Regions from separate parts of the Peribacillus sp. V2I11 genome, predicted to be linked through region 3. Evidence: predicted binding sites of a transcription regulator. Region 3 holds the regulator's gene; each other region holds the start of a gene.
The links. The regulator CtsR, encoded in region 3, represses protease genes until heat stress. The targets are predictions, from matches to a motif close to ATGGTCAATAAAGGTCAAACA.
Positions count from the first base shown of each region.

Region 1: clpP (ATP-dependent Clp endopeptidase proteolytic subunit ClpP) is a predicted target of CtsR. The motif match lies at 2,239-2,259, and genes of this name have one in related genera.
Region 2: QFZ73_RS24750 (ATP-dependent Clp protease ATP-binding subunit) is a predicted target of CtsR. The motif match lies at 2,121-2,141, and genes of this name have one in related genera.
Region 4: clpB (ATP-dependent chaperone ClpB) is a predicted target of CtsR. The motif match lies at 1,754-1,774, and genes of this name have one in related genera.

Region 1 is NZ_JAUSYW010000001.1:2,679,249-2,684,582, forward strand. It holds gene QFZ73_RS12885 (gluconeogenesis factor YvcK family protein) at 1-170, shown strand, start outside; gene whiA (DNA-binding protein WhiA) at 238-1,191, shown strand; gene QFZ73_RS12895 (HPr family phosphocarrier protein) at 1,212-1,469, shown strand; gene clpP (ATP-dependent Clp endopeptidase proteolytic subunit ClpP) at 1,567-2,175, opposite strand; tRNA gene QFZ73_RS12905 (tRNA-Arg) at 2,466-2,537, shown strand; gene rpoN (RNA polymerase factor sigma-54) at 2,856-4,193, shown strand; gene QFZ73_RS12915 (glutaredoxin family protein) at 4,208-4,450, shown strand; gene QFZ73_RS12920 (sugar-binding transcriptional regulator) at 4,591-5,334, shown strand, end outside.
Region 2 is NZ_JAUSYW010000001.1:5,067,237-5,072,570, forward strand. It holds gene QFZ73_RS24740 (C40 family peptidase) at 1-57, shown strand, start outside; partial or broken gene QFZ73_RS24745 (IS1182 family transposase) at 197-1,544, opposite strand; gene QFZ73_RS24750 (ATP-dependent Clp protease ATP-binding subunit) at 2,178-4,307, shown strand; partial or broken gene pulA (type I pullulanase) at 4,698-5,334, shown strand, end outside.
Region 3 is NZ_JAUSYW010000001.1:2,236,392-2,241,725, forward strand. It holds gene clpC (ATP-dependent protease ATP-binding subunit ClpC) at 1-95, opposite strand, end outside; gene mcsB (protein-arginine kinase McsB) at 226-1,302, opposite strand; gene mcsA (protein-arginine kinase activator protein McsA) at 1,299-1,850, opposite strand; gene QFZ73_RS10760 (CtsR family transcriptional regulator) at 1,872-2,333, opposite strand; rRNA gene rrf (5S ribosomal RNA) at 2,712-2,827, opposite strand; rRNA gene QFZ73_RS10770 (23S ribosomal RNA) at 2,891-5,334, opposite strand, start outside.
Region 4 is NZ_JAUSYW010000001.1:1,007,514-1,012,847, reverse strand. It holds gene QFZ73_RS04910 (cupin domain-containing protein) at 1-259, shown strand, start outside; gene QFZ73_RS04905 (FAD-dependent monooxygenase) at 385-1,584, shown strand; gene clpB (ATP-dependent chaperone ClpB) at 1,819-4,407, shown strand; gene QFZ73_RS04895 (YjzD family protein) at 4,490-4,681, opposite strand; gene QFZ73_RS04890 (alpha/beta fold hydrolase) at 4,978-5,334, shown strand, end outside.

The DNA.
Region 1 (5,334 bases), 440 kb from region 3:
CTAAACCGGTCATGTTTGATGTGGAAGGTTTAAAACGGATGGGGCTTGAAATCATACAAGAACGCATTTTCAGCTATGAAGGGAATGTAATACGCCATGACACGAAAAAAGTGGCGGATTTGCTTTATAATATGCTTGTAAATGAAACAAAAAGCCACATAGTACCGTAGATATAAGCGGGGGCGGTTTTTTGATTGATAAAAATAGATTACCTGCGTTCGATTGGGGGTGAAATGGATGTCTTTTGCTTCAGAAACGAAAAAAGAGCTTACTACATTAGAGGGAAAGGATTGCTGCGGTAAAGCGGAATTGTGTGCGCTTATCCGGATGAACGGATCCCTTTCATTTTCTAATCGGAAGCTTGTTGTGGATATTCAAACTGAAAATGCTGCGATTGCCAGAAGGATTTATACGCTGCTGAAAAAAAGTTATGAGGTCCAGGTCGAGCTGTTGGTCCGTAAAAAGATGAAGCTGAAGAAGAATAATGTATATATTGTCAGGATGTCATCCGGAGGGCAGCGGGTTTTAACCGATTTGGAAATTTTAGGCGATGGCTTTGAAATTCTCCATGATATATCCGATACTATTGTTGGGAAGAAATGCTGTAAGCGTTCATACCTAAGAGGTGCATTTCTTGCGGGAGGGTCGGTAAATAATCCGGAAACGTCTTCCTATCACCTTGAGATTTTCTCACTTTATAAAGAGCACAATGATGCCCTTTGTGAGCTAATGAATAAGTTTGGATTGAAGGCCAAGACGCTTGAACGCAAGAAAGGGTACATCATTTATTTGAAAGAAGCCGAAAAGATAGCCGAGTTTTTAAGCATAGTTGGCGCCCATTCAGCTTTATTAAGGTTCGAAGATGTGCGGATTGTCCGTGATATGCGTAATTCAGTGAATCGGCTTGTGAATTGTGAAACAGCCAATTTGAACAAAACGATCGGGGCCTCATTGCGCCAGGTTGAAAATATCCATTATATCGAGGATACGGTAGGACTAAGCATTTTACCGGATAAGCTTCGGGAAATTGCGGAGCTTAGGATAGCGTTTCAGGATATAACCTTAAAGGAACTTGGGGAAATGGTGTCCGGGGGAACCATCAGTAAGTCCGGGATTAATCACCGATTACGAAAGATTGATGAAATAGCTGACAGGCTCCGTGGGGGAGAGGCTATTGCTGCGAAAAAATAAAGCTAACAGGGGAGATCAAGATGGTGGAAAAACAAGTTGAGGTAAAATTGAAAACGGGTTTGCAAGCGCGGCCGGCGGCTCTTTTTGTACAAGAAGCTAACCGCTTTCATTCAGATGTTTTTCTTGAAAAAGAAGGAAAGAAAGTGAATGCAAAAAGTATAATGGGGTTAATGAGCCTTGCCATCAGTTCTGGCGTGTCCGTGAAGTTAATCGTCGAAGGACGCGATGAAAAAGAAGCGTTAGAGGCATTGGAAGAGTTCGTTCAGCAAGAGGGTTAAAATAAAAGGGTGCCTAAAAGTGCATCCTTTTCTTTTATGATGTAAAAAAGGCTCCGGAAGTCGCTTAAGGCGATCTCCGGAGCCTTTTGGTGCATGATTATTTAGAGTCTTTTTTATCATCAAGGATGCTGCGCGTGATGACTTTGTCAATCAAGCCATATTCAAGAGCTCTTTCGGAAGTCATGAAGTTATCACGTTCCGTATCTCTTTGAAGGACTTCAATAGGTTGACCAGTACGTTCTGCTAAAATTTGGTTCAGTTTATCTTTCAAGTGAAGGATACGGCGGGCAGCAATTTCAATTTCCGTAGCTTGACCTTGAGCTCCTCCAAGTGGTTGGTGAATCATGACTTCACTGTTTGGCAACGCATAACGTTTGCCTTTTTCGCCAGCGGCCAATAGGAAAGCACCCATGGAAGCGGCCATACCGATGCATACTGTGGATACATTAGGTTTGATATATTGCATAGTATCGTAAATGGCCATACCGGAAGTGATGCTTCCACCAGGGCTGTTGATGTATAGAGTGATATCTTTTTCAGGATTTTCCGCTTCTAAAAAAAGTAATTGAGCAACAATGGAGTTGGAAACATTATCGTCAATTGCACTTCCTAGCATAATGATCCGGTCTTTTAATAAACGGGAGTAAATATCGTAGGCACGCTCCCCACGACTTGTTTGTTCGATAACTGTAGGAATTAAATTCATGTTCATTTCCTCCTTCGATTAAGAGAATCATTTTAAATTCTTTATGTATGTATGATACACTTTTTGGTCAATTTAGGTCAAACAAAACAAACCCTATAATGGATAATTTGTTCGACAATTTTCTGGCTAAGGCTCCTTCCTGATAGATTACTTTATATATTATGCCGCACAGGGATGAATTTCCACATTACCCATAATACCCAAATGACGAAGTTTTAAACCTGATAACCCTTGCAAAGGAGGCGATTCTATCATATAATGAAGTCTGTTGAAAAAATATTTTCTATTACGCCCTCGTAGTGCAACGGATAGAACGCAAGCCTCCGAAGCTTGAAATGCAGGTTCGATTCCTGCCGAGGGCATTACCAATCTTCTGCTTAATAAAGTGGGGGATTTTTTATTGGTCATTTTTAAGGTTGTTCCCTAAGATTTTTGGTGAATTTACTCGTTTTCCGTAATATTTCATCGAATCCTGGAATGTCAGTCCTGTCTTGAAAATATTCGCCCACACTATTGGAAAATGGTGATTTTTTAATAAAAGTAGTTGTTAAATTTGCATTTCTAACATATAGTATTTAAAAACAAATAAACTATTCAGAAAAAAACGTAAGCGTTTTCATGGGTTTTTGTGTAGAATTTTCTCCTGATAATGTAAAATGGAGTGGGGGAGGGATGAATCGATGAGTATGAATATGAAAGCAGGACTTTTTCAACAGCAAACATTAAAGATGGCAATGACCCAGGAGCTTATGCAAGCTATTACATTGCTGCAATACTCCTCGCAGGAGCTATCGGCCTTTTTAGAAAATAAAATGGTGGAGAATCCATTACTGTCCATAGATCAGCCAACATCTGCTTTATTTCAGCCAACTTTTGACCGGAAAAAGGGTAAACGGACTCTTAAGAATACGTATGATGCCAACTACTGGATTGAACAGATCAGTGAAGATACAATATCGCTTGAACAGCATATCATGTCACAGGTGAATCACCAGCAGCTTTCCGGTGAGCAGCAGAAGGCAATGCTGCTATTAATTCATAACCTTGATGAAAACGGTTACTTGAGGACTCAGCTGGAGGATATATGTATCCCAAGCATATCCCCGGTCGTTTTGGAAGAAAGCCTCTCAATTTTACAGCAACTCGAGCCGCATGGAATTGGAGCGAGAAATCTTCAAGAGTGCCTTTTGCTTCAGGTGAAAGCTGAAGGGGTGAATCTGCTGGCTGAATCGATCATAGAAAACCATTTCCTCGGTTTTGCTGAAAAGCGCTGGAAAGACCTAAGTAAGAAAATCGGTGTTACAATGAAGGAGATTCAAGAAGTATTTGATTATGTCCAGACGTTGAACCCGCGTCCGGCTTCACTCTTTTTTCAGGAAAAACCTTCTTATATAGTGCCGGATGTGGTCGTGGAAGTTCGGGATGGCATGCTGCTTGTCGGGAATTATGATGGTAACACACCCAATCTTAATGTGGATAAAGGGTATTTAAACCGAATGAAGAGCCATAAGGATCAGGGTGTTCAACGGTTTATCCAAGATAAGTGGCAGGAATACCAATGGATCTCCAGAGGGATTCAACAGAGAAAAGAAACTATATTGAAGGTCATTCAGTGCATCGTCGAGAAACAGCCGGCGTGCTTTCATCATGGCCTGAACTTTTTGAAGCCGATGACGATGAAAGAAGTCGCTGACGAACTTGGTATACATGAGTCCACAGTAAGCCGGGCGGTAAAAGGGAAATACGTGCAGACACCATTTGGCACGATAGAGATGCGGATATTTTTCACTGCTTCTTTACAGTCAGTCGGCCTTGATGAGGATATGTCGGGCATGCAAGCAAAAAAGAGCCTACAGGCAGCCATCAATGGGGAAAATAAACAAAAGCCGCTTTCGGATCAAGACCTGGCAGAACGGTTGAAAGAGGAGCATGGAATTATCCTGGCCCGCCGGACCGTTGCCAAATACCGGGAACAATTAGGGATCCCTTCTTCATCTAAACGAAAAAGGTATGACTGAAAAGGATGAGTGGTTTGGAATCAAATGCATTTGTTTTATATAGTAGGGATAAATGCCCGTTATGTGATAAAGCCAAGCAGGTACTGGAAGAAGTGAAAGAGGAGTCAGGCATAGGCTATAAGGAAATCGATATCCATTCCGATGATGATTTACTTGAGAAATTCGGGCTGATGATTCCTGTAGTAGAATGGAAAGATGATATCGTTCAATTCGGAAATGTTGATAAATCAGCTCTAAATCGTCTTTTGGAAAAATAATTTTTCAAATCATTTGAAGAAACATTCCGTTCCTGCTAGAATAAAATATGTAGCAGGAATATTTTTTTGTTTTAGGTGGGACAGAAAATGACTACGCGGGACATTAAATGTCCAACTAAACTTTTTAGGAGTTTTAAAATATGCGTACATTACTCGAGGTACAAAGAAAATTATTACCGGATTTCCTTATGGTTATGCAAAAAAGATATGATATCCTGCGTTATATCAAAATGATGCAGCCGGTTGGAAGGCGCAGTCTGTCCGTGAGCCTTAATTTGACAGAGCGGACGCTTAGGAGCGAGGTTGATTTTCTGAAAAGTCAGAACCTGGTTAACATATTCAGCTCTGGCATGACGCTGACTGATGAAGGGATTGAAATCCTGGATAAGTTAGAAGGAATAATGCGTGAAGTAATGGGTATAGACATAATGGAAAAGCAATTGCAGGATTTGTTACAAGTGGATGAAGTCATTATTGTCTCAGGAAATTGTGATGAGACCCCATGGGTGAAAAAAGAATTGGGTAAAGCTTGTGCAAACCGTATGAGACGAGAATGGAACTCAAAGAATATCATTGCTGTTACTGGCGGATCGACAATGGCCGAAGTGGCTGATTCGTTGTCACCTGATGAAGCGTCGAAGAAATTGATATTTGTCCCGGCCCGCGGGGGAATTGGTGAAGCAGTGCAGAATCAGGCCAATACGATTGTCGAAAAAATGGCACAGAAGGCACAAGCCTCATATAGAGTGTTATATGTACCCGATCAATTAAGCGGTGAGGTTTATGCTTCATTTCAGAAGGAACCTGCAATTAAAGAAGTGATTTCCCAAATCAAATCTGCCGATATGATCATTCATGGAATCGGTGATGCCATGGCGATGGCA
Region 2 (5,334 bases), 2.8 Mb from region 3:
AGCCAAAGTATATTGGTGCGAAGCGTATATAATAGAAGAAAATCAACCTTAATGTAAAAAACTAAGAGACTTTATGAAGTCTCTTTCAGTTTGTAGACAAAAGGGGTTCGGAATTAAAAAATTCTGAACCCCTTTTGAAATTCCCTTTGAATTTTCGCCTAAAGTTAAGAGATTGGGGCTCTACGAGCCCACTATGTTAGGCCATTTTTGGACCTCGCCATGTCCAATTGGCCATCTTCTTTAAATTAATGGCAGCGAAAGTAAGCATCGCCTGCATCGACAATTTTTTAAGTCCCCTTAAAGTAGTCCAACGCATACCATGCTTTTCTTTTGCATCTGCGAATACACGCTCAATCGTTTCTTTACGTTTTGCATATATAGGTTTTACATCTTGATGATGACGCAGATGATCTGCTTCTTCCACATGTGTTTGCCAGATATGCCGTGTCACCACTTTTTGACAGTCTTTGCTTTCTGTACACCGAGATAAAAATGAGCATGTTGCACAAATTTGTTTTGGCGATTTGTACTCGCGATAGCCCTCTTTATTTGTTGTTGAGTACTTTAAAGTTTCGCCCGAAGGGCAAAGGTAACAATCAAAATGTTCATCGTATACATAGTCCTGTTTGCGGAAAAATCCTTCTTTGGTGCGAGGACGTGTATAAGGTAAAGCCGGTATGATTTCTTTGTTAAATAGGTAGCTTGTAATCGCTGGTGTTTTATAAGCTGCATCTGCGGCAACGGCTTCCGGTTTTCCAACTTTCTCAATCACTTGTTCAACTAGTGGCTCTAGGATCTGACTGTCATGTGTATTTCCAGGTGTTACAATCGTTCCCAATACAAAACCGTTGCGGTCTGCGGCCGCGTGGAATGAATAGGCAAACTGTTTTGTTCGTTCATCTTTCACATAGTAGCCACTCTCAGAATCCGTTGTACTTTCTTTAATTGCTTTGGTCTCTTCTTTATCAAATTTATCTGGTGGAAAAGGCTTTTTTCCATGGTTTTCACGATCTTGATTTGAAGACGTCCTTGATACGCTCGTGTTCTTTACGAACGATTTTCTTTTCAAATTTCCGTTTATTCGCACTGGCTTTCACATGTGTGGAATCCACGAAAACGTGTTCAGCACTTATTGACTTTTTATTAGCAGCTGTCATTAAAATGCGATAGAAAATCTGTTCAAATAGGTCTGTATCTTTAAAGCGTCGCTCATAATTTTTCCCGAACGTAGAGAAATGAGGTACTTTATCATGGAAACCATAGCCTAAGAACCAACGGTAAGCCATATTGGTTTCAACTTCTTCAATCGTTTTACGCATGGAACGAATACCGAAGGTATATTGAATGAAAGTCAGTTTAACTAAAATAACTGGATCAATACTTGGGCGTCCTACCTCTGAATACATATCTTTCACCAAGTCATAAATGAAAGTGAAGTCAATGGCAGCCTCCATTTTACGAACCAAATGGTTCGGTGGCACCAGTTGATCTAAAGTAATCATTTCAAGTTGATCTCGCTGAATAGAATCATGTTTAGAAAGCATCCTCATCACTTCAAGTTTTAATACTTCTATTTTAAAACAAAAATGACTCCAGGCAAAAGTGTTCTATCTAAAAGGTAAGACAAAGTTGATTGGAACGGAAGGTACGAGACTCCTGCGGGAAAAGCGCGTCTAGGGGAGACCCCGCAGGCGAAAGCCGAGGAGGCTCCCCGACCGCCCGCGGAAAGCGAGTGCCTGGAGTGGAAATCAACGTCCAAATTGTACAAGCCATAAAAATAGACAAACTCGATTTTCATCGAGTTTGTCTACAGTCTGTAAGAGACTTTATGAAGTCTCTTTTTTTGTTTTTGAAATAGAAGAGGCATATGGATAAGATCCTTGATTATTCCTGAAAAAGGGTGTACGGGTTTTTGTTAATAGGTTTAGGTTATGGTTAGTCCTGAACTGGGTAATCAATAATAACTGAATATACTAAGAGGCATACATAGAATCTTTTTATTTGACTGGAAATGGATAGTTTAATATGCTTAGCAAACCAATCCCGGGTAATTTCTATTTTTTAAAATTCCCGGACAAAATTATTGAAAGTCAAAGAAGGTCAATGTATAATGAAATCAGAAAGTCAAAGAAGGTCAAAGATTTTTTAATTAAATAATTTTAAAGGAGGAGTACTACATGCTTTGTGAAAAATGCCATGTAAACCAAGCTAATGTTCAAGTTCACCTAAATATGAATGGTCAGGAGCATGATTTGAAACTGTGCTCCACTTGTTATAAAGAAGAGCGAAACAAACTTGGAGCAGCAATGGGCGGAATGGATATAGGGAAATTCCAATATAACGGATCTCCAAATTCATTCAATCCATTTAATTATAATGATGTACCAAAACCGGATTCAGCCGAACATGGCGAGGAAGGAGGATTGCTTGAGGAGTATGGCCGCAATTTGACCGATGCCGCTAAAGCAGGACTCATTGATCCGGTTATCGGAAGAAGTGAAGAAATCAAACGCGTCATTGAAGTTTTAAATAGACGCAATAAAAATAATCCAGTTTTAATTGGTGAACCTGGTGTCGGTAAAACAGCCATTGCTGAAGGTCTTGCATTAGCGATAGTTGAAGGTTCAGTGCCTGTTAAATTACGCAATAAGCTTGTATATATGCTTGATGTAGCGTCCCTTGTTTCGAATACTGGAATTAGAGGGCAATTCGAAGAACGAATGAAGCAATTGATCAGCGAATTACAGGAAAGAAAAAATGTCATTTTATTCATCGATGAAATTCATCAACTTGTGGGAGCGGGTTCAGCCGAAGGATCAATGGATGCAGGAAATATCCTGAAGCCTGCACTTGCACGCGGCGAACTTCAGCTTGTCGGAGCAACCACTTTATCCGAATATAGGAAAATTGAAAAAGATGGTGCCCTTGAAAGACGCTTCCAGCCTGTACACGTTAATGAGCCGACAACGGCTGAGGCATTGGTCATCTTACGTGGTTTAAAAGATAGTTATGAATCTTATCATGGTGTAACATATAGTGAGGAAGCCCTAAAAGCGGCTGTTGAACTCTCGAACCGCTACATTCAAGACCGCTTCCTGCCTGACAAAGCAATAGACTTGATGGATGAAGCTGGTTCCAAATTGAATTTGACCATCGAAGACGGCCAGGTAGAAAACATGAAAAAGCGTCTGGCGCAAATTTATAAAGAAAAAGAAATGGCTTTAAAAGAAGAAGCATATGAAAAAGCTGCCGTTCTTCGTGATGAAGAAGAAAAACTGGAAAAGTCATTGCAGGCTGGGGAAGATGCAATTAAGCCAACCGTTACCGTTGAGGACATTCAAAATATCATCGAACAAAAGACTGGTATACCTGTAGGTAAGCTTCAAGAAGATGAGCAAGCAAGAATGGTTCATCTCCAAGCGGAGCTGATGAAAAAAGTAATCGGGCAGGAAGAGGCTGTCAAAAAGGTTTCCAAGGCCGTTCGAAGAAGTCGTGCCGGGTTAAAATCCAAAAATCGTCCTACCGGTTCTTTCCTTTTCGTTGGTCCGACAGGAGTCGGTAAAACCGAATTGGCGAAAACTCTTGCTGAGGAATTGTTCGGGGACAAGGAAGCGATGATTCGTCTTGACATGAGTGAATTCATGGAGAAACACAGTGTTTCTAAATTAATCGGTTCTCCTCCTGGATATGTAGGACATGAGGAAGCTGGACAATTGACGGAAAAAGTTCGCCGCAAGCCTTATAGTATCATCTTATTGGATGAAATCGAAAAGGCACATCCGGATGTAATGCATATGTTCTTACAAATCATGGAAGATGGCCGCTTAACCGACAGTCAAGGCCGGACCGTTACTTTTAAAGATACCGTGATCATCATGACCAGTAATGCTGGAGTCGGTGAGAAACAAAAAGTAATGGGATTCGGTACAAGTTCAGCTGTGGAAGAAGCTTCAATCCTACAATCTTTAGGCAGCTTCTTCAAACCGGAATTCCTGAACCGATTCGATAGCATCATTGAATTCTCGTCATTGAAGAAAAAAGATCTTCTGCAAATCGTTGATATCATGATTCAGGAGCTTGACGAAACACTTGCTGCAAATGGTTTATCTTTAGATGTAACTAATGAAGCTAAACAAAGGCTAATTGAACTCGGATATCACCCAACTTTCGGGGCGAGACCGCTCCGCCGTGTTCTTCAAGAACAGCTCGAAGACGGCATCACTGACTTTATCTTTGAGCAGCCTGAAATTAAGAACTTCACTGCAATTGTTGAAGATACCTCTGTGAAAATTATTAAAACACCATAAAGAGTACTAGAAATGCCTCCAAGACCGTAAAACTGTTATGGAGGCATTTTTTTATCTTTTTTAGGCTTACTTTTCATAAAAGGAAGGTAGGGTCCAGCTAAAAGACCTGCAGCTTTCGATTATTAAATATAGATTTCTGAATTTTCAACATAATTTGCCGGTCGAATGTTTTGAATGGTAATGCCTGTGGAATCATAATTTAAGGGAAGATTCGCTTATGATTATAAAAAATTTAATAATTCCTGTTCTAAAATGGGAATTTCAATGGAGGAATGACCTATTAAAGATTCACTTTCTTATTTTGAAGAGGAAAATAAAAATAATCGAAAACCTACGGATAATGAAACGGAAAATCAGTTGGAATCCCTGCCGATTGCAAATATTAATCCAGTAAACCCGTCGGAATTGGATGAACTATATTTCTATGAAGGCAAAGATTTAGGAAATTCCTATTTTAAAGATAAAACGGCATTCCGATTATGGGCACCAGTTGCATCTGAAGCTAAGCTTGTTACTTATCAACATTGGGATGATTCAGATGGAATGGAGTTTCGGATGGTTCGTTCGGAAAAGGGGACCTGGACCATTGAGCTGAACGGTGATCAGGACGGATTGATTTATACATATAAAGTGAAAGTGGGAGAAATCTGGAGTGAAGCCGTCGATCCCTATGTTCGTGCTGTTACTGTTAATGGTATTAAAGGAGTCGTGATAGATTTAACAGATACGAACCCTGAAAGGTGGACACGGGATAAACCACCTCTTGAAAAAGCGGAGGACATAATCATTTATGAATTGCATACACGGGATTTATCGATTCATCCTGAAAGCGGAATCCATCACAAAGGTAAATTCTTAGGAGTAATTGAAGCCGGAACTAAAGGTCCTGAAGGAGCGAAAACGGGTCTTGATCATATAAAAGATCTAGGTGTTACCCATGTTCAGTTTATCCCGATATTCGATTTTGCTACAGTCAATGAAATGAAATTGAATGAACCACAATATAACTGGGGATATGATCCACAGA
Region 3 (5,334 bases):
TCCGTGCCAATATTATTATGACCTAAACGGATTGCCTCTTCTTGGGCTAATGCTAATACTTTCTGGGCTCTTTCAGTAAAACGACCAAACATCATAGGGAATTCCTCCTTAAGAATTTTCGTTTTGAATAAAGTTGCTGGCAATTCTCTAAGTAATGGCAGAAGCTTCTTCTTGCTCCATATCTATTACATGAAATTTAATACTCCCTAAAGAGGTCAATGACCTCTATGAGGAGGAAGATTCCGTAAAATTCAAGCGTTCCCGAATGAGTGCTGCTCGACGGATATCCCTTTCATGGGGTCTTAAAGGGCCACCTGCGTACTTTTGTAAAAATCCCGACTGTGTCAAAATCATCAACTCATTTAGAATGCTTTTAGAAATATTTTTTATATACCCAAGATCTATCCCTAACCTAACATCGGAGATACAGGTAGCTGCTTCCTTGGTCTCGATGATTCGAGCATTGGACAAAATCCCATATGAACGGAAAATTCTATCTTCTAATTGTATGTGGGAAGTCCTCGCTAATGCATCCCTCGCTGACCGTTCTTGGGCTATGATTTGTTGCACTACACTTGTTAGATCTTCAACGATATCCCTTTCCGACTTTCCAAGAGTAATTTGATTAGAGATTTGAAAAATATTCCCTAACGCTTGACTGCCCTCTCCATAAATCCCTCGAACCACCAACCCCAATTGGTTGATAGCAGGTATGATATTATTCATCTGCTGTGTAAGGACCAGGCCCGGAAGATGCATCATGACTGAAGCCCTTAATCCTGTTCCCACATTAGTCGGACAACTAGTTAGGTATCCTCTTTCTTCATCATATGCATAGTCTATGGATTCTTCAATCCAATCGTCAAGAACATTTGCAATCTTTAAGGTTTCCTTTAGCTGCAACCCCGACATTAAACATTGAATACGGAGATGATCCTCTTCATTTATCATGATACTTATTTCTTCATTTTCCGAAAGGAGACATGCGCTTTTCGCTGAATCTTCAACTAAATGAGGACTGATTAAATGTTTTTCAACAAGAACGCGCTTTTCCAGTGGCTGCAATTGGTCAATCTCCAAAAGTTCAAGTTTTCCAATCTCTGGAGTTACTTCCTCTTCGATTCTTTTTTTGACCAATTCAATGATTTTTTTAGCTTCTTCATTAGAAAAGGAGGTCGGGAAGGTAAAGTCTTTGAAATTCCTGGCCAGCCGAATCCGCGAACTCAATACAATATCGATTTCCGGCCCTTCTGCACTCATCCAGGAACTCAAGGCGTTTTCTACAAACTTTTCCAAGCTCATAATTCCTCGCCTCCCTCTTGTGCTTCATACCTTTTTTCAAGGGAACGAACCTTATCTCTTACCTCTGCCGCTTTCTCAAACTCCTCTTGATCAATGTGGACCTTTAAAACTTCTTTCAAATCCAAAATTTGCTTTCGAAGATATATGGTGCCACCAATCCTTTTTGGAATCTTCCCTATATGTGCTGTATTGCCGCTATGAACCCTCTTTAAAATGGGATCTAACTGTTCATTGAACGTCTTATAACATTCGGCACAGCCAAACTTACCAATATGGACAAATTCTTTATAAGATCGATGACAATGCGGGCAACGCCTCTCTTCCGTTTTGGGAAATGCATTTGCCTTTGTCTGTTGAATATTCGACTCCATATTCAACAATCCTGCTAATAAATTATTTATTGAAAAACCAGGTCCACCTGCATCCATGAACATTTCACCTTTTTCCTGAGCACATTTCTCACAAATCATGACTTCAGTCTTTTTTCCATTGATGATTTTGGTGAAGTGCAGGGTAGCAGGCCTTTGATGACATTCTTGGCAAATCAACGTTCATCACCTCTGCCAGTTTCATTTATATTTTAAAGTCGTAAGCATCGCAGTTAAAATTCTTGCCCTAAGCTCATCGCGGTCAGGTAGGTCGATATAAATCACCGATCTATCTATGACGCTCATCATAATCTTTGCTTCTCTTTCATTAATGACGTCTTCATTCATCAGCCTTGAAATGACTCCTTCAGCCATCGATTGAGTTACCCTGGTACCAATAAGCGATAATAATTGGTTGATAAGTTGCACGGAATCCTGTGATTCGACTTTCATGATGCGTATATAACCGCCGCCTCCACGCTTACTCTCTACAACGTATCCTCTCTCGATTGTAAACCTGGTATTGATTACGTAATTGATTTGAGAAGGAACACACTGAAATTTATCTGCTATTTCACTTCTTTTAATCTCTAAGATATCTTTTTGACTTATTTCAAGTACTTGCTTCAAATAAGTTTCGATAACATCAGATATGTTTCTCACTCAGCCTCCTCCATTCTGACTTTGACTATATTTGACTATTATTATACAAGGAATAATCCATTTTGCAACTTAAACGCACTTTCTTTCTGCATTATCCATTTTCTCCAAATTATATGTAGTTACATACCCCGTTGAACATTAAAAGTTGAAATATCTTACATAAATACCCTGAAAAGATACATGCAAAACCTGGTTTTTTTTCTTCTCTTTAAGATTTCACCACTTAAACTCTGCCCAATTCCCCTGCTTACCCATTCCTCCTCATGATATTGCAACCAACTCAAATAAGGCCAGCCCTATGCTGTCCCTAGAAATATAAAACTTTTTTTAATTACGAACATCAAAAAAGACCAGCCGGATGGCTGATCTTTTTAAATGGCTTGGCGGCGTCCTACTCTCACAGGGGGAAACCCCCAACTACCATCGGCGCTGAAGAGCTTAACTGCCGTGTTCGGAATGGGAACGGGTGTGACCTCTTCGCTATCGCCACCAAACATATCAGGAACGTTGTTCCTTCAAAACTAGATAATAAGAAGGTATTTCATTTTTTTAAAGCGTTGGTTAAGTCCTCGATCTATTAGTATCAGTCAGCTCCACATGTCGCCACGCTTCCACCTCTGACCTATCAACCTGATCATCTTTCAGGGATCTTACTAGCTTGCGCCATGGGAAATCTCATCTTGAGGGGGGCTTCATGCTTAGATGCTTTCAGCACTTATCCCGTCCGCACGTAGCTACCCAGCTATGCCTTTGGCAAGACAACTGGTACACCAGCGGTGCGTCCATCCCGGTCCTCTCGTACTAAGGACAGCTCCTCTCAAATTTCCTGCGCCCGCGACGGATAGGGACCGAACTGTCTCACGACGTTCTGAACCCAGCTCGCGTACCGCTTTAATGGGCGAACAGCCCAACCCTTGGGACCGACTACAGCCCCAGGATGCGATGAGCCGACATCGAGGTGCCAAACCTCCCCGTCGATGTGGACTCTTGGGGGAGATAAGCCTGTTATCCCCGGGGTAGCTTTTATCCGTTGAGCGATGGCCCTTCCATGCGGAACCACCGGATCACTAAGCCCGACTTTCGTCCCTGCTCGACTTGTAGGTCTCGCAGTCAAGCTCCCTTGTGCCTTTACACTCTACGAATGATTTCCAACCATTCTGAGGGAACCTTTGGGCGCCTCCGTTACTCTTTAGGAGGCGACCGCCCCAGTCAAACTGCCCACCTGACACTGTCTCCCACCCCGATAAGGGGCGCGGGTTAGAATTTCAATACAGCCAGGGTAGTATCCCACCAACGCCTCCACCGAAGCTAGCGCTCCGGCTTCTCAGGCTCCTACCTATCCTGTACAAGCTGTACCAAAATTCAATATCAGGCTGCAGTAAAGCTCCACGGGGTCTTTCCGTCCTGTCGCGGGTAACCTGCATCTTCACAGGTACTATAATTTCACCGAGTCTCTCGTTGAGACAGTGCCCAGATCGTTACACCTTTCGTGCGGGTCGGAACTTACCCGACAAGGAATTTCGCTACCTTAGGACCGTTATAGTTACGGCCGCCGTTTACTGGGGCTTCGGTTCAAAGCTTCGCTTGCGCTAACCTCTCCCCTTAACCTTCCAGCACCGGGCAGGTGTCAGCCCCTATACTTCGCCTTGCGGCTTCGCAGAGACCTGTGTTTTTGCTAAACAGTCGCCTGGGCCTATTCACTGCGGCTTTTCTGGGCTATTCACCCTAAAAAGCACCCCTTCTCCCGAAGTTACGGGGTCATTTTGCCGAGTTCCTTAACGAGAGTTCTCTCGCACACCTTAGGATTCTCTCCTCGCCTACCTGTGTCGGTTTGCGGTACGGGCACCTTACATCTCACTAGAGGCTTTTCTTGGCAGCGTGGAATCAGGAACTTCGGTACTATATTTCCCTCGCCATCACAGCTCCGCCTTAATGGAAACGGGATTTGCCTCGTTTCCGGCCTAACTGCTTGGACGCGCATATCCAACAGCGCGCTTACCCTATCCTTCTGCGTCCCCCCATCGTTCAAACGATGTATAGGTGGTACAGGAATATCAACCTGTTGTCCATCGCCTACGCCTTTCGGCCTCGGCTTAGGTCCCGACTAACCCTGAGCGGACGAGCCTTCCTCAGGAAACCTTAGGCATTCGGTGGAAGGGATTCTCACCCTTCTTTCGCTACTCATACCGGCATTCTCACTTCTAAGCGCTCCACCAGTCCTTCCGGTCTGACTTCAACGCCCTTAGAACGCTCTCCTACCATCGACACCTAATGGTGTCAATCCACAGCTTCGGTGATACGTTTAGCCCCGGTACATTTTCGGCGCGGAGTCACTCGACCAGTGAGCTATTACGCACTCTTTAAATGGTGGCTGCTTCTGAGCCAACATCCTGGTTGTCTAAGCAACTCCACATCCTTTTCCACTTAACGTATACTTTGGGACCTTAGCTGGTGGTCTGGGCTGTTTCCCTTTCGACTACGGATCTTATCACTCGCAGTCTGACTCCCAAGAATAAGTATTTGGCATTCGGAGTTTGACTGAATTCGGTAACCCGTTGGGGGCCCCTAGTCCAATCAGTGCTCTACCTCCAATACTCTCATCTTGAGGCTAGCCCTAAAGCTATTTCGGAGAGAACCAGCTATCTCCAGGTTCGATTGGAATTTCTCCGCTACCCACACCTCATCCCCGCACTTTTCAACGTGCGTGGGTTCGGGCCTCCATTCAGTGTTACCTGAACTTCACCCTGGACATGGGTAGATCACCTGGTTTCGGGTCTACGACCTCATACTCATTCGCCCTATTCAGACTCGCTTTCGCTGCGGCTCCGTCTCATCAACTTAACCTCGCATGAAATCGTAACTCGCCGGTTCATTCTACAAAAGGCACGCCATTACCCATTAACGGGCTTTGACTACTTGTAGGCACACGGTTTCAGGATCTATTTCACTCCCCTTCCGGGGTGCTTTTCACCTTTCCCTCACGGTACTGGTTCACTATCGG
Region 4 (5,334 bases), 1.2 Mb from region 3:
CCATTCCACAATTTATCAAGTGCACCAAGGATCAGGCTATACGGTCATTAATGGAGTGCGTTTTGACTGGTCCAAAGGAGATTACTTCGTCGTTCCGAATTGGGCCTGGCATGAGCACGTTGCAGAAGCCGATTCTTACTTATTCTCGGTAAACGACCTGCCAATAATGGAGAGATTCGATTTGGAACAGCAACAGGCATTAGACGCAAACAATGGTTACCAAAAGATTGAAAGTGAATTCAAGCCTGTTTTGGTTTAAAAATAATCGGTTTGAAACTTTCAGAATGATCCTGATGGATATATAGAATGCCAGTCGAATTAAAACGCTTACTGTGGTATTGGCCCGCAACATTGGCTAAACAACTAATTTAGGGGGAATTGATGATGAACACAGAAAAAAAACCATTCATCGTTATCGGTGGAGGAATTGGCGGATTGGCAACTGCTTTAGGAATCGCAGAAACGAAACAGTATGTAAAGGTCCTTGAACAAGCTCCCGAATTTGGTGAAATTGGTGCAGGGATTCAGCTTGCAGCAAATGCCACCAACGTATTGCAGCGTTTAGGCGTCATGGATAAAATCAATGAAATTGCAGTATTTCCAAAAAGGTTGGTGATGATGGATGCCTTTTCCGGAAAAGAGCTTTCCGCTTTGGACTTAGGTGATGTTTATAAAGAAAGATATGGAGCTCCGTATGTTGTTTTGCATCGTTCCGATTTGCATAAAGTACTGGCTGAAGCCTGTGAAAAGAACCCGTATATCGAACTGGTTACGAACCAAACAATTATTGAGACAGTAGAAAATGAAGGTGAAGTGACGGTTACTTCTGCCAACGGGTCCCAACATTCAGGATCTGCTGTCATTGGAGCCGATGGATTATGGTCCAAGGCACGGAAACTTTTTGTGGAAGATCAACCGGTCTGCTCTCAATATGTTGCATACAGGGGAGCGATCCCGATGGAAGAGGTTACGAGCCATGGTGATTTAGATGATGTATATATGTGGATTGGGCCAAACCTCCATCTTGTTCAATACCCGGTTAGAAGGGGGGAACTATACAACCAAGTAGTGGTGTTCAAAAGTTCTCATTACACGGAAGAAAACGAAAAAACAGATCAATGGGGAACCCCGGAAGAAATGGACCGTGTATTTGCCGGAACTTGTGAGCTAGTTCAGAATGCGATTTCATTCATTCAGAGGCAACGCCGCTGGCCAATGTATGACCGTTTACCAATTGATAATTGGACAAAAGGAAGAATTACGCTTACGGGCGATGCGGCACATCCGATGCTTCAATACTTGGCACAAGGGGCTTGCCAGGCTTTGGAAGATGCAGCTTATTTGTCGGATATGCTTCATAAGCATGGGAATGACATTGAACAGGCATTTTTGGAATATCAAGAGGAACGCATTCCGCGTACGGCTCATGTTCAAACGAGCGCAAGAATGTGGGGGGAAATCATTCACAATACGACCGATGCAGGCATTCTGCTTCGAGATACGATCCTTGCTGGTCGCACGGACAAGGATTTCCAATTCGTCGATAAATTTCATGGGTACAATAAAACGGCCGTGAAAGCATAATCCGTTTTGTTTCATCCAAATACTGTGCTAAGGGATTTTATGCATTTTACAAATGGGCCTGCCTTTCTTCTATATGAAGAAAGGCTTTTGCCGTTTATCCTCCATGCGTCCTGCATTTTTTATAACTTTCCTTTACATGGGGAAAATTAGAAGTATAATGAAAATTATAAAGGTCAAATTTGGTCAAACTAAGCGGGGATTCGTTCATGATATAGATGAATGGGAGGTTTTAAGATGGATATTAATAAAATGACGGAGAGAACCCAACAGGCGTTCATTGGCGGCCAGGAACTAGCCAAAGATAGAGGGAATCCCGAGCTGACGGAGCTTCATTTATTTAAGACCTTAATGGAACAGGATGAAAGTTTATTAATCAGGATTTTATCGGAATCTGGTAAACCGATGAATCTATTTGATATAGAGCTAAATAAGGAACTGGATCGATTACCGGAGGTGAGCGGGAGTGTTTCCCAAGTTTACATGTCATCCTCCCTACAGCAAATTTTGACGGCTGCCGAAAAAGAAATGCAGATGTGGGAGGATGAATATTTATCTGTCGAACATATACTGCTTGCGTCATTGCAAGTCAATAAAACGAATGTAAACAGGCTGTTTTCATCACATGGAATGGATTATGATAAAGCAAAACGGGTTATAAACGATATAAGGGGGAATCAGCGAGTGACTAGTCAAAATCCTGAAAGCACTTATGAAGTACTGAAAAAATACGGCAGAGATCTCGTTGCTGAGGTTAAATCGGGGAAGGTCGATCCCGTAATTGGTCGAGATACGGAAATCCGTAACGTCATCCGGATCCTTTCACGTAAAACGAAAAATAATCCAGTGTTAATAGGAGAACCGGGAGTAGGTAAAACAGCCATCGTCGAGGGGTTGGCACAAAGGATCGTCAGGAAGGATGTGCCGGAGGGATTAAAGGACAAGACCGTTTTTTCACTAGATATGAGTGCGCTTGTCGCTGGGGCCAAATTCCGCGGTGAATTTGAAGAACGCCTAAAAGCGGTGTTGAATGAGATCAAGAAGAGTGAAGGTAAAATTCTTCTATTCATTGATGAATTACACACAATTGTCGGTGCAGGAAGAACGGATGGCGCACTTGATGCCGGAAATATGTTAAAGCCGATGCTTGCGCGCGGTGAGCTGCATTGTATCGGTGCAACGACCCTTGATGAATATCGACAATATATTGAAAAAGATCCGGCTTTGGAACGCCGTTTCCAACAGGTTCTGGTTCCTGAACCGGATGTGGGAGATACGATTTCAATTTTGCGGGGATTAAAGGAACGGTTTGAAATTCACCATGGCGTCAGGATACATGATCGGGCGATCGTTGCTGCCTCTGTCCTTTCGAACCGATATATAACGGAGCGATTTTTACCGGATAAAGCGATAGATCTTGTAGATGAAGCGTGTGCAATGATTCGAATGGAAATCGATTCAATGCCATCCGAGTTGGATGAAATCACGAGAAAAGTCATGCAACTTGAAATTGAAGAAGCTGCCTTGAAGAATGAGGAGGACCCTCAAAGCAAAGTAAGGCTTGAAGCGCTTCAAAAAGAACTATCAGAACTTCAGGATCAAGCGAATAGCATGAAATCCAAGTGGCAAATGGAGAAATCAGCGCTTCAAAAGGTGCAGGATCAACGTGAAGAGCTTGAGAAACTGCGTCATGAACTGGAACAAGCAGAGAATGACTATGACCTTAACCGGGCAGCTGAACTTCGGCACGGAAGGATTCCGCAGCTTCAAAAAGAATTGGAAGCAATGGAAGACGAATTGGAAAAGGAAAAACAGGAATCACGATTGCTTCGCCAAGAAGTCACGGAGGAGGAAATAGCCTCGATTGTTGCAAGGTGGACGGGGATTCCCATAAGCAAGCTGGTGGAAAGTGAAAGGGAGAAACTGCTTCGCCTATCTGATATCCTGCATGAACGCGTAATAGGTCAAGGAGAAGCGGTGGAACTCGTATCCGATGCCGTTTTAAGAGCAAGGGCTGGAATTAAAGATCCAAACAGACCAATCGGTTCATTCATCTTTCTTGGGCCGACGGGTGTCGGTAAAACCGAACTGGTAAAAGCTTTGGCAGAAACGTTATTCGATAGTGAAGAACATATGATTCGAATCGATATGTCGGAATATATGGAGAAACATTCCGTGTCGCGCCTTGTTGGTGCACCTCCTGGATATGTTGGATTTGAGGAAGGGGGCCAACTTACGGAGGCTGTTAGGAGAAACCCATACTCAGTCATATTATTAGACGAAATTGAAAAGGCGCATCCGGAAGTCTTCAATATTTTGCTGCAAATGTTGGATGATGGAAGGATAACAGACTCTCAAGGCAGAACAATCAACTGTAAAAATACGGTGATCATCATGACTTCCAATATCGGTTCCCATTTCTTATTGCAGTCCAACCGGTTGGATGGAGGCATTGAAGAAGAAATAAAAGATCAGGTCTTTAAAGAGTTAAGAGGCCATTTCCGTCCGGAATTTTTGAATCGAGTTGATGACATTGTTTTATTCAAACCTCTGACGAAACAAGAAATCGTTGAAATCGTAGATAAAATGGTTCATCAATTACAAGTAAGGTTAATTGAACAAAATATAGTCCTGAACGTCACTGAAGCCGCTAAGGAATTCATTGCGGATCAGGGATATGATCCGGTATATGGAGCAAGACCGCTGAAGCGATTCATCCAAAAGCATCTGGAAACCAAAATCGCGCGTAAAATCATAGCTGGGACTGTTGAGGTTAAAGAAGGAATCACGGTTGATTATGATCATGATGAATTGGTCCTCATATAAAAACGTTGAAATGCGGTTTACCCGTAAGCAAAGTACGGTATAACAAAAAGGACATCCTAAAAAGGATGTCCTTTTTTGCTTCTTAATGTTGATGAGAGTCTTTAGCTGGCCCGGCAGGCAAGATAGCAGGGATGATAAGAATCAGGATAGCAGCAGCTAATCCTAAAATCGTTCCCTGCGCAGCATCGTATGAAACTCCGATCATGGAAGAAACAACATATACAGTCATATGCACTAATAAGAATGTCCAAAAAATTGCCCAAGCATAACGCATCGAATTTCACCTCATTCCACTACATTCATTTTTATCTTACCATAATTAATATACAGTTAAAACGTGTTTTTAATAATAACCTTTAAATAATTCAATACATTAAATCATAAGAGAACTTTTTCTGGCAGACTAGTTGGTTCCAAACGTCAAAAGGGAAATCATAGGGGAAAAAATAAAATCAAAAATCATCCCAGCTTGGTTAATTTAAGATAAGAATAGGCGTTTCCACTGACCCTTTCTATTTTTCGTCATAAATTAATATAGTAGTAGTAATATTCCTTAAAGGAGTTTGAACGATGGAACAACGAACTTTTCAAATTGATGACCAATGGAATATCATCTATTATCCAGAGCGGCCCAGTGGTTTTTCCGTAATGGTAATTGGAGACCGTAGTCATTTTGTCGAAAAAGACAGCAGCTTTTGGCTGCAGCATCCTGGCAGGCTGCAGATATTGGAATATTTAAAGGAATACGGATACACTCTATTTTCATCCAATTTTCATGGAGCCAACTGGGGCAGTCCTAAAGCACTGGACCTTTCCCTCAACCTGTATATTCTATTCATGAAAAAAGAAATAGTCAATCAAAGGGTTCATATATTGGCAGAGGGGACAGGCGCGCTCCTTGCTTTAAAGCTAATGAATGAACTTGGG